Regions from separate parts of the Aquabacter albus genome, predicted to be linked through region 3. Evidence: riboswitches for the same ligand, from Rfam matches in the RefSeq annotation. Region 3 holds a riboswitch; each other region holds the start of a gene.
The links. Region 3 has a riboswitch for cobalamin ahead of ABLE91_RS04660 (TonB-dependent receptor plug domain-containing protein). Riboswitches for the same ligand answer to the same signal wherever they lie in the genome.
Positions count from the first base shown of each region.

Region 1: it holds a riboswitch for cobalamin, as region 3 does, so the genes downstream of both, ABLE91_RS13825 (CbtB domain-containing protein) here and ABLE91_RS04660 (TonB-dependent receptor plug domain-containing protein) in region 3, are expected to answer to the same signal.
Region 2: it holds a riboswitch for cobalamin, as region 3 does, so the genes downstream of both, ABLE91_RS03935 (DUF1636 domain-containing protein) here and ABLE91_RS04660 (TonB-dependent receptor plug domain-containing protein) in region 3, are expected to answer to the same signal.

Region 1 covers NZ_JBDZDT010000005.1:233,815-237,077, reverse strand. The annotation lists gene cobU (bifunctional adenosylcobinamide kinase/adenosylcobinamide-phosphate guanylyltransferase) at 1-449, opposite strand, end outside; gene ABLE91_RS13830 (CbtA family protein) at 446-1,189, opposite strand; gene ABLE91_RS13825 (CbtB domain-containing protein) at 1,202-1,387, opposite strand; cobalamin riboswitch at 1,437-1,632, opposite strand; gene rfaE1 (D-glycero-beta-D-manno-heptose-7-phosphate kinase) at 1,686-3,122, opposite strand; gene rfaD (ADP-glyceromanno-heptose 6-epimerase) at 3,132-3,263, opposite strand, start outside.
Region 2 covers NZ_JBDZDT010000002.1:180,957-184,219, reverse strand. The annotation lists gene ABLE91_RS03940 (Rne/Rng family ribonuclease) at 1-852, shown strand, start outside; cobalamin riboswitch at 1,002-1,223, shown strand; gene ABLE91_RS03935 (DUF1636 domain-containing protein) at 1,385-1,741, shown strand; gene cobW (cobalamin biosynthesis protein CobW) at 1,738-2,784, shown strand; gene cobN (cobaltochelatase subunit CobN) at 2,802-3,263, shown strand, end outside.
Region 3 covers NZ_JBDZDT010000002.1:348,990-352,252, forward strand. The annotation lists gene ABLE91_RS04655 (ribonucleoside-diphosphate reductase subunit alpha) at 1-711, opposite strand, end outside; cobalamin riboswitch at 828-1,047, opposite strand; cobalamin riboswitch at 1,148-1,358, shown strand; gene ABLE91_RS04660 (TonB-dependent receptor plug domain-containing protein) at 1,466-3,263, shown strand, end outside.

The DNA.
Region 1 (3,263 bases), on a different contig from region 3:
AGGCGGCCGGCGGCGTCGCGGAAGCGGCGGGCGAGCGCGTTGTCCGGCACGATGCCGAGCCCCACCTCGTTGGCCACCAGAACCGTCAAGCCGCCTCGCCCGAGAAGCGCGGAAACCAGCCGCTCCTGTTCCGCCTCAAGATCATGATCCGCCAGTAAGTGATTGGTCAGCCACAAGGTCAGGCAGTCTACGAGCACGGGGGCGTCCGGCGGAAGCTCCGCCAGAAGGTCAGCTACGTCGAAGGGATGATCGTGGGTCCGCCAGCGCGTGTCACGTCTTGAGCGATGCAGCGCGATGCGATCCGCCATCTCGGCATCGAGCGCCTGCGCCGTCGCCACATAAACATAGGGCGGCGGCGCGGCTTCGATCAGGGCTTCGGCATAACCGCTCTTGCCGGAGCGCGCCCCGCCAAGCACCAGCACGCGGCGGGCGCGCGGCCCGGCCGTCATGGCTGGGCGCCGGCCATCCTTGCGCGGACGAGGCCGGCGACGCCGCCGAGGATCGCCCAGAACAGGAAGCTCGTGACCACCACCGCGACGACGAAATTGTGCGCCAGATCGTGGGGCACGGGAGTTTCGAAGTTCTCCGGCTGCGGCGCGCCGATGAAATGCGGCGCCGCAATCAAAGCGAGCGCGGCGATCACCGCCGGCAGCGAGCGGCCATAGGCGATGAGCGCGATGCCCCCGGCGGTGGCTGCCGCTGTGGCGGTCCACCAGAGCTGCCGGGGACCCAACTCCGCCGCCGGCATGGCGGGAAGCTCGGGCGGAAGGCCGAGGCTGGGCGCCAGCGTGAAGGCGGCAAAGCCCGCGAGGCCCCAGAGGAGCCCGTCGCGCCAGCCGGTGAGCCCGCCCGCGAGTTCTGAAGCGGCGACGAGAAGCAGCGCGAAGCCGATGGCGCCAACGACATTCGCCGCCAGCGTGAAGGCCATGCGCTCGAACCCATCCGCCGGCTGCCAGCCGCCTTCGTCATGGTCATGGGCGGCCGCGGTGTCATGGCTATGCGCGGGCGTTGCGGCGTCATGGGTATGGGTCGCGGGCGCGGCGGCTTCGGCTTCGGCTTCGGCTTCCTCATAGGTCTCGGCCTTGAGGATCAGCGGAACGGTCGCGGCCTGCTGGAAGACGGTCATGGCAATGCCGGAGAATAGGCCGGCGGCCGCCGCCACGAAGACGATGGTGCGGAACAACGACATGTCGGCCCCCTGTCAGTGGCAGGGGAAGCCGGTCGAATGCCTGTAGTCGTGGGCCGCGTTATGGACCACTTCCATATGGGAGAAGCCGACGCCGCCCACCACGAAGAGACCCAGCAGCGCGGCGAAGGTGATCTGCAGCGTGCGCGACGCGACGGATTTGCCGGCGAGGTCCTGGGAAACCTGGTTCTGCGTGCTCATCTTCATCTCCTGGCCCTCCCTCCGAGGGCTGACTGGAAGCGCCCATGACTGGGCTCGCGCGCCTTCGGCAGGTCTCCTGGCTCGCGGTTCATCGCCTCTCCCCAGCCTTCCCGGAACGCATGTTCCAGTGGCGCTGCGGGGAGCGCTCACCGCCGACAGTTGCGGGGGCAGCCGCGGCTTTGGGACAGGTCCCGCACCGCATTCCCTTTTGATCCCCGAAGGGAACCGACGACTCTTCGACTATATAGGCCCGCGCGTGCGCCGCAACGGGAGCGGGGCGATTTATTGCCGAGGCGCCTCAGGACCGCGCCTTCGCCACCAAAGACGAGGTGGAGCGGCCCGCGATCAGGTTCGCCAGCACAAGGCGCCCGCCATTGGCAGTCACCACGTCCGCGCCCACCACCTCCTCGGGCTTGTAGTCGGCGCCCTTCACCAGCACGTCGGGCAGCAGGGCCGTGATGGTCTCAAGGGGCGTGTCCTCGTCGAACAGCACCACGAGGTCCACGCAGCGCATGGCGCCGATGACCCTGGCCCGCGCGGCTTCGTCCTGGAGCGGGCGCGTCGGCCCCTTCAGGCGCTGCGTGGAGGCATCCGTGTTGAGCGCCACCACCAGCCGGTCGCCCTCGGCGGCGGCGGCCTCCAGCAGCGCCACATGGCCGGGATGCAGCAGGTCGAAGCAGCCATTGGTGAAGACCACGCTCGCCCCGCCCGCCCGCCAGCGGGCGATGATCTCCTTCGCCCGCTCCAGCGAGACGAGGGCGCCCGGCGTCTCCATCTGCGGCAAGGCGCGGCCGAGGGCGGCGGCCAGCTCGGCGCGGGTGACGACGGCGGTGCCGAGCTTGCCCACGGCGATGGCCGCCGCCGCATTGGCGATGCGCACGCAGGTTTCCAGCGGCTCGCCGGAGGCGAGCGACATGGCCAGCGCCGCGAGGGCCGTGTCCCCTGCCCCCGAGACGTCGAAGACTTCGCGCGCCTCGGCGGGCACGTGCAGCACGGCGCCGTCGCGGCGCCAGAGGGTCATGCCCTTCTCGGCGCGCGTCACCAGCACATCGCCGCCGAACTGCGCGGCGGCGGCGGCAGCGGCAGCGGCCGCCTGCTCGTCGGTGGTATCAGGCAGGCCGGTGGCGTCCGCCAGTTCCCGGCGGTTGGGCGTCACCAGGGCCGCGCCGCGATAGGCCTCGAAGGTGCGGCGCTTGGGATCAACGATGACAGGCACGCCCCGCGCCTCGGCCTCTTTCATGATGGCCGCGATCACCCGGTCGCCCAGGACGCCCTTGGCATAATCGGAGAGCACGGCGACCCGGCATTGCGCGATGGCCGCACGGGCGGCGGCGATGAGGCGGGCTTCCACCTCAGGGGAGGCAGGGCTCGCATCTTCGGCATCGATGCGGACGATCTGCTGGCGCCCGCTCATCACCCGCGTCTTGGTGATGGTGGGGCGCGCCGGGTCGGCCACGAGATCGAGCGAAATGTCGGGAAAGGCGGCCAGCGCTTCGCGCAGCTCTCCGGCGCGGGCATCCGCACCCACGAGGCCCACCAGATGCACCGGCGCGCCCATGGCGGCCGCATTGGCGGCCACATTGGCCGCCCCGCCGGGCACCAGCCTGTCCATGCCATGCACCACCACCGGCACCGGCGCCTCAGGGGAGATGCGGGAGACCGAGCCGATCACATAATGATCGACGATCACGTCGCCGATGACGGCGATCGGGCCGGGCCGGGCATCAGCGAGCATGGCGCGCCCTCACCCGTTCTTGCCGCGCAGGTGGCCGGTCACATACTGGTGCACGCCGTCCTCCAGCGAGGTGAAGGGCTGGGAGAAACCGGCGGCGCGCAGCTTCGACATGTCGGCCTGGGTGAAATACTGGTAGGCGCC
Region 2 (3,263 bases), 170 kb from region 3:
CCTGCCCCCGCCGCGCCGCGCCCCGGCAAGGTGGTGCAGCCTGATTCCATCCTTCCGGACGAGGAGTTCGAGGAGGAAGACGAGGAGAATCTGGAGGAGGTCTCCGGCGCCGAACCCGAAGGCGATGAGCCCGAGGAGCGCGGCGAGACCACCGAGGAGGCCAACAACCGCCGCAAGCGCCGCCGCCGGCGCCGTCGTGGCGGCGAGCGCGAGGGCGAGCCCCGCGAGGCGCGGCCCGAGGGCGAAGCCGCCGAGGAGGGCGATGAGCCCGCCGGCGAAGGCGAGGCCGAAGAGGGCGACGAGGACGAGCGCGGCGAAGGCCGCGGGACGGAGGCCGATCGCCGGCGCCGTCGGCGCGGCCGTCGTGGCGGCCGTCGCAACCGGCGCGAGGGCGAGGATGCCCCGCTCCAGGCCGATGGCGAAGGCAGTGAAGGCGAGGCCGGAGAGGATGACGGCGGCGCCGAAGACGATGCCGTGATCCACGTCTCCATCGAGCCGCTGGCCGGCGCGCCGGAATCCGTGGCCGAGATCAGCGCTCCCACCCCGGAGCCGGCACCGCCCGCCCCGGCCCCCACGGCCCCGGAGCTTCCCGCCGCCGAAGAGCCCAAGCCGACCCGCCGCCGGTCCACGGTGCGCGAGAAGGCGCCGGTGGTCGGCAGCCTGGTGCCCGAGCCCGCGCCCGTCGCCGAGACTGCCGGCGAAGAGACCTCCGGCGTGGAGACCGCCTCGGTCCCCGTCGCCGATGCGGACATCGTCGCCGCACCGGTTCAGGAAACCTCTGCTCCGGCCCAGGACCTGCCGCCCGAAAAGCGCCGCTCCGGCTGGTGGCAGCGCAAGCTGTTCGGCGAGTGAGCCTCTAGGAACAGCGGTCATCCCCGGGCTTGACCCGGGGATCTCCAGGAATGACGGGAGATGGCCGGGTCAAGCCCGGCCATGACGGCTGGGAGGTTACGGCTTCCCGGGCAACCTGCCCTGAGATTGACTTCCCTCCCCGCCCACCCTTTAGTGGCCCGGTCGAAGGTTCCGGTCCGGCAGAGTCGGATCGGTGAAGAGGGAATGCGGTGCGGCGCGAGGAAGCGCCAATGCCGCGGCTGCCCCCGCAACTGTAAGCGGAGAGTCTCGACCGAAAAGCCACTGGAGACCGGCCGCGCCGGCCCCTCCGGGAAGGCGGCCCGAGACGGTGACCCGCGAGCCAGGAGACCTGCCCTCGACACAATCGCGCGCCGGGCGGGGTGCCCTGGCAAGGCGGTTTTGCGTCGGCTTTGGCGCGCTTTCCGCACCCGCAGGACCCGCTTTGGAGCGACCCGCGCCCACCGAGACGCCCGACGACCGGCCCGATGACACGGCCTCCGCAGGCCCGCGCGATGCGGCGCCCGCCGTCACCCTGTTCGTCTGCCAGACCTGCCGCACGCCCGGCACGCCGCCCGAGGATGCGCCCCAGGGCGCCCGCCTCGCGGAGGCTGTGCGCGCCGCCGCCCATGACCCTGATGTGGAGGTGAAGCCGGTGCGCTGCCTCTCCAACTGCAAGCGCGGCCTTTCCGCCGCCATGGTCCGGGCCGGCGGCTGGTCCTACGTGTTCGGCGATCTCACCCCTGCGTCCGCGCCCGACCTTCTCGCGGGCGCTACCCTCTTCGCCGGCTCCACCGACGGCCTCATGCCGTGGCGCGGCCGGCCCGACTGCCTCAAGCGCGGCATGATCGCCCGCGTGCCGCCCCTCTTCTTCACCGAGGAACCCCGATGACCAGCCTCGCCCGCGTCCCCTGCACCATCGTCACCGGCTTCCTCGGCGCCGGGAAGACGACCCTCATCCGCCACATCCTCGAGAATGCCGGGGGGCGGAAGCTCGCTGTGATCGTCAATGAATTCGGCGACGTGGGCATAGACGGCGAGATCCTGAAGGGCTGCGGCATCGAGAGCTGCCCGGAGGAGAATATCGTCGAACTCTCCAATGGCTGCCTGTGCTGCACCGTGGCGGATGATTTCGTGCCGGCCCTGGACAAGATTCTCGCCCGCCCCGGCATCGACCACATCCTCATCGAGACCTCCGGCCTCGCTCTGCCCAAGCCGCTGGTGCAGGCGTTTCATTGGCCGGCCATCAAGAGCCGCGTGACCGTGGATGGCGTGGTGGCGGTGGTGGATGGCCCCGCGCTTGCCGAAGGCCGTGTCGCCGATGATCTCTCCGCCCTCGCCGCCCAGCGCGCGGCGGACGACACGCTCGACCATGACGATCCCGTGGAAGAGGTGTTCGAGGACCAGATCGCCTGCGCCGACCTCGTCATCATCGCCAAGTCCGACCTTCTGGACGCGGCCGGCGCGGAAATCGCAGCCGCCCGCGTGGCGGCGGTACTGCCCCGCGCGGTGTCCGTGGTGCGTGCGGCAGGCGGAAAGGTGGACCCGGCCATCCTGCTCGGCCTCGGCGTAGGCACCGAGGACGAGATCGAGAACCGCAAGACCCATCATGACGACGAGCTGGACCACGACCACGACGATTTCGATAGCTTCGTCCTTCCCATTCCCGAGATCGCCGAGCCGGCGGCGCTGGCTGCGCGCGTCTCGGAAGCCGCCGCTCTGCCCGGCGTGCTGCGGGTGAAGGGGTTTGCCAGCGTCTCCGGCAAGCCCATGCGCCTCCTCGTGCAGGGGGTGGGCACCCGCGTCTCGCACCAGTTCGACCGCGCCTGGGGGCCGAACGAGGCCCGCAGGGGCGCGCTGGTGGTGATCGGGCTGAAGGGCTTCGACCGGAACGCCGTGGAAGAGGCGGTGCTGGCGGTTACGCCCGCCGCCTGAAGGTTTAGAGTGGGCTGATGCATCTTCTTTCGAGCACATCGGCCACCATCGAGGATCTGGCGGAGCCCATCGACCTCCGCCAGCCCCCGGCCGACCTGCTCGCGCTCTCCTTCACCGACAGCGACCTGCTGGCGCTCGGCGCCGCATGGCGGGCGGAGCGGGCGACGCTGCCGAGCCTGCGCCTCGCGCGCCTGAAGGATCTGCGCCACCCCATGTCCGTGGACCTCTGGCTGGAGCGCTCCGCGCGCCACGCCAAGGTGATCGTGGCGCGGGTTCTGGGTGGGCTCGACTGGTGGCGCTACGGGGCGGAGCGGCTGTCAGCTCTGGCCTGGGCGCAAGGGATCAAGCTGGCGCTGCTGCCGGGGGAAGACCAGGACGACCACCGCCTCGCGGCCCTTTCGACTTTGGAGCGGGAGGAGTGGGCCTTGTGGCTCGCTTATTTCCGCGCCGGCGGCCCGGACAATATGCGCGCCTTGCTG
Region 3 (3,263 bases):
GATGAAGCTCAACGCCTCCCGACGCAGCTTGTCCAGCAGCAGGCGGGCGCTGACCTTGGTGTAGTTGGGCTCCGTCTCGATAAGGGTGCGGGCGGCGAGGATCGGCGCGAGGCCGAGCTCGTCCGCGGAGATGCCGTCATAGAGGTTCCGCCGGGTCTCTCCGAGCACGGTTTCCCGCGAGACGCCATCGAGGCCCTCGCAGGCTTCGCGCACCACGGCATCGAGCCGCGCCGTGTCGAGGGGAACGAGCGCGCCGTCCGCCGCCTTCATGCGCAGGGCGGGCACGGCTGACGCGGCGGGCGCATCCGTCTTCGCACGTTCCCGGGCACGCTCCTCGCGATAGAGCACATAGGCGCGGGCCACCTTGTGGTGCTCGCCGCGCATCAGGGCCAGTTCCGCCTGGTCCTGGATGTCCTCGATATGGAAGGTGCGGCCGCCCTCCGCGCGACGGGTGAGCCCCGCCACGATCTGAGCCGTCAGATCGGCGACGGCGTCATGGACGCGGCGCGAGGCGGCGGCGCTGCTGCCTTCCACGGCGAGGAACGCCTTGGTGAGGGCAACGGAGATCTTGGAGGCGTCGAACGGCGTGACCGCGCCGTTGCGGCGGATCACCTGATAGCCCGGTTCCGAGGCTGTCCGGGCGCCCGGCGCAGGCTGTGCGGGGACGAGGATCGCGTCCGAGGGACGCACGGTTTCGATCTGGAGAGACATCGGCTTGGACCCCAAAAGTTGGGGGCAAAGGCCGAGCGGATGCGCGAGGGAAGATCGCCTCGGGCATGAAGCCCCCAGCGACAGCCAAGCGTTCCACCGGGGCACCCCGCCCGAGGACGTTCATCGAGGTCGCGGCAGGTCTCCTGGCTCGCGGGTCGTCGCCTCAAGTCCGGCCTTCCCGGGATCGCTCCCAGTGACTCTGATGGACCTTGGCTCGCCGCTTACAGTTGCGGGGGCAGCGCCGGCATTGGTTCGACCCTTTCGGGCGGTCCCGCACCGGCTTCCCTCTTAGCTCTCGCTCTTGCGAGTCGAGAGACCGTGACCACCACATCTAGCAGCATGGTTGCGATGGCTGTCAATATGTGGGGATGATGAATCGGAGCAGACATGTCTCATCCACCGCCGAAGCGGATGGTTGACCGTGAATGAGCAGCCCTCTACCGTCACCGTGACGGTTCCCTAACGGGACGAAAAAGGGAACGCGGTGAGGAGGGTGCCCGGAGACGGGGATCCGACGATGCCGCGGCTGCCCCCGCAACTGTAAGCGGCGAGTCCTTCGTCACACGCCACTGGGCTTCGGCCTGGGAAGGCGACGAGATGGACGCTGACCCGCGAGCCAGGAGACCTGCCGTCAGCCGTGGTCACGCGCGAGCACGTCGGGCGGGGTGTCCTGATGGTGGTTAATCCCAGCAGCTTTCCGGCCGCAGGGGAGCCTCGTTCGCGGTGACGGACCACTCGTCCCGCTGAGGCCATCATGCCTTCCGCTTTGTTTCGTCACGCCCGCGCCGCCGCGCGCCGTCCCGTGCTCGCTGCCCTCCTCCTGTCGTCGGCTTCGGGGCTCGCTCATGCCCAGTCCCCGGCACCCGGCGGCACCGCCCAGCAGCCCATCGACCTTCCCGAAGTGGTGGTGAGCGCCACCGGCATCCCGACCCCGGCGAACCGGATCGCCTCCTCGGTTAGCGTCGTCACCGCCGAGGACATCGAGCGCCAGCAGCTGCGCACCGTGCCCCAGGTGCTGCAATCGCTTCCCGGTCTCAACGTGGTGCAGACTGGCGGACCGGGCGGGCAGACTTCGGTCTTCATCCGCGGCACCAATTCCAACCATGTGAAGGTGCTGATCGACGGCATCGATGCGGGCAACCCCTCGACCCCCAACGGTGCCTTCGACTTCGGCCAGCTCCTCGCCACCGATCTCGCCCGCATCGAGGTGCTGCGTGGGCCACAGAGCGGTCTCTACGGCTCGGACGCCATCGGCGGCGTCATCTCCATCACCACCAAGAAGGGCGAGGGCCCGCCGAAATTCTTCGGCTATGTGGAAGGGGGCTCGCTCGGCACCTTCAACCAGGCGGCGGCGGTGAGCGGGTCGACGGAGCGGCTTTCCTACTCCTTCAACGTCACCCATTTCTCCTCGACGGATATTCCGGTGACCCCGCCCGGAATCATCCCGCCGGGCTATCCAAACAATCCCAACGCCTATGACAACTGGACCTATTCGACGCGCCTCGACCTCCAGATGACGGATAATCTGGCGCTCAACTTCGTCGCCCGCTACATCGACAGCCAACTCGCCTTCACGCCGGACATCTATCCCCCGCCGCTGTTCGAGGGCATCCCGGCCCCGCAGACTTCCACCAGCCTCAATTCCATGTTCTTCACCAAGGGCGAGGGCGTGTGGAGCGCGCTCGACGGCGTACTCCACACCACGTTCGGGGTGAGCGCCATGAACACCTCGAACCCGACCGTGGGGCCGAACCTGTCCGTGAACGGCCAGTATGAGGGCGACCGGCAGACCTATTACCTGCGCTCCAACCTCGCCGCCGCCGCCGGGCAGAACCTCATTGCCGGCGTGGAGCGGCGGAACGAGAGCATGACCTCGTCCACCCAATACACGGAGATGAGCGCATCGACCGGCGACACCGGCGCCTATGCGGAATGGCAGGGCACGTTCGGCGATCGGTTCTTCGGCGCGGCGAACGTCCGCTATGACAGCGACGACACCTTCGGCGACCACTCGACCTTCCGCCTTGCCCCCGGCTTCCTCATTCCCGAGACGGGGACCACCATCAAGGGCAGCTACGGCACCGGCTTCAAGGCGCCCTCACTTTATCAGCTCTATGCGCCGATCTATGGCAATGCGGCCCTCGAGCCCGAAGAGAGCACCGGCTACGATATCGGTTTCGAGCAGCAGGCCTTCGGCGGCAGGGTGACGTTTGGCGCCGCCTATTTCCACAACGACATCACCAACCTCATCAGCTACGACCCGGTGACGTTCGAGAACGTGAATATCTCCAGCGCCACCACGCAGGGCGCGGAGACCTTCATCGCTTTCCAGGTGATGGAGCGGCTGAAGCTGCGGGTGGACTACACCTACACCTACGTCATCGGCTACATGCCGCCGGGCGAGCCCTTCGGCGCTTCCTGCGCGCCGCTGACACCCACCTCTTGCACACCCCTGAGGCGGCCCAACAACAAGGTGAGCGTGACGGCGGACTGGAACCCCACGGACCAGCTCAATCTTTCCGCCACCCTGATCTATGCCTCGGCATGGTGGG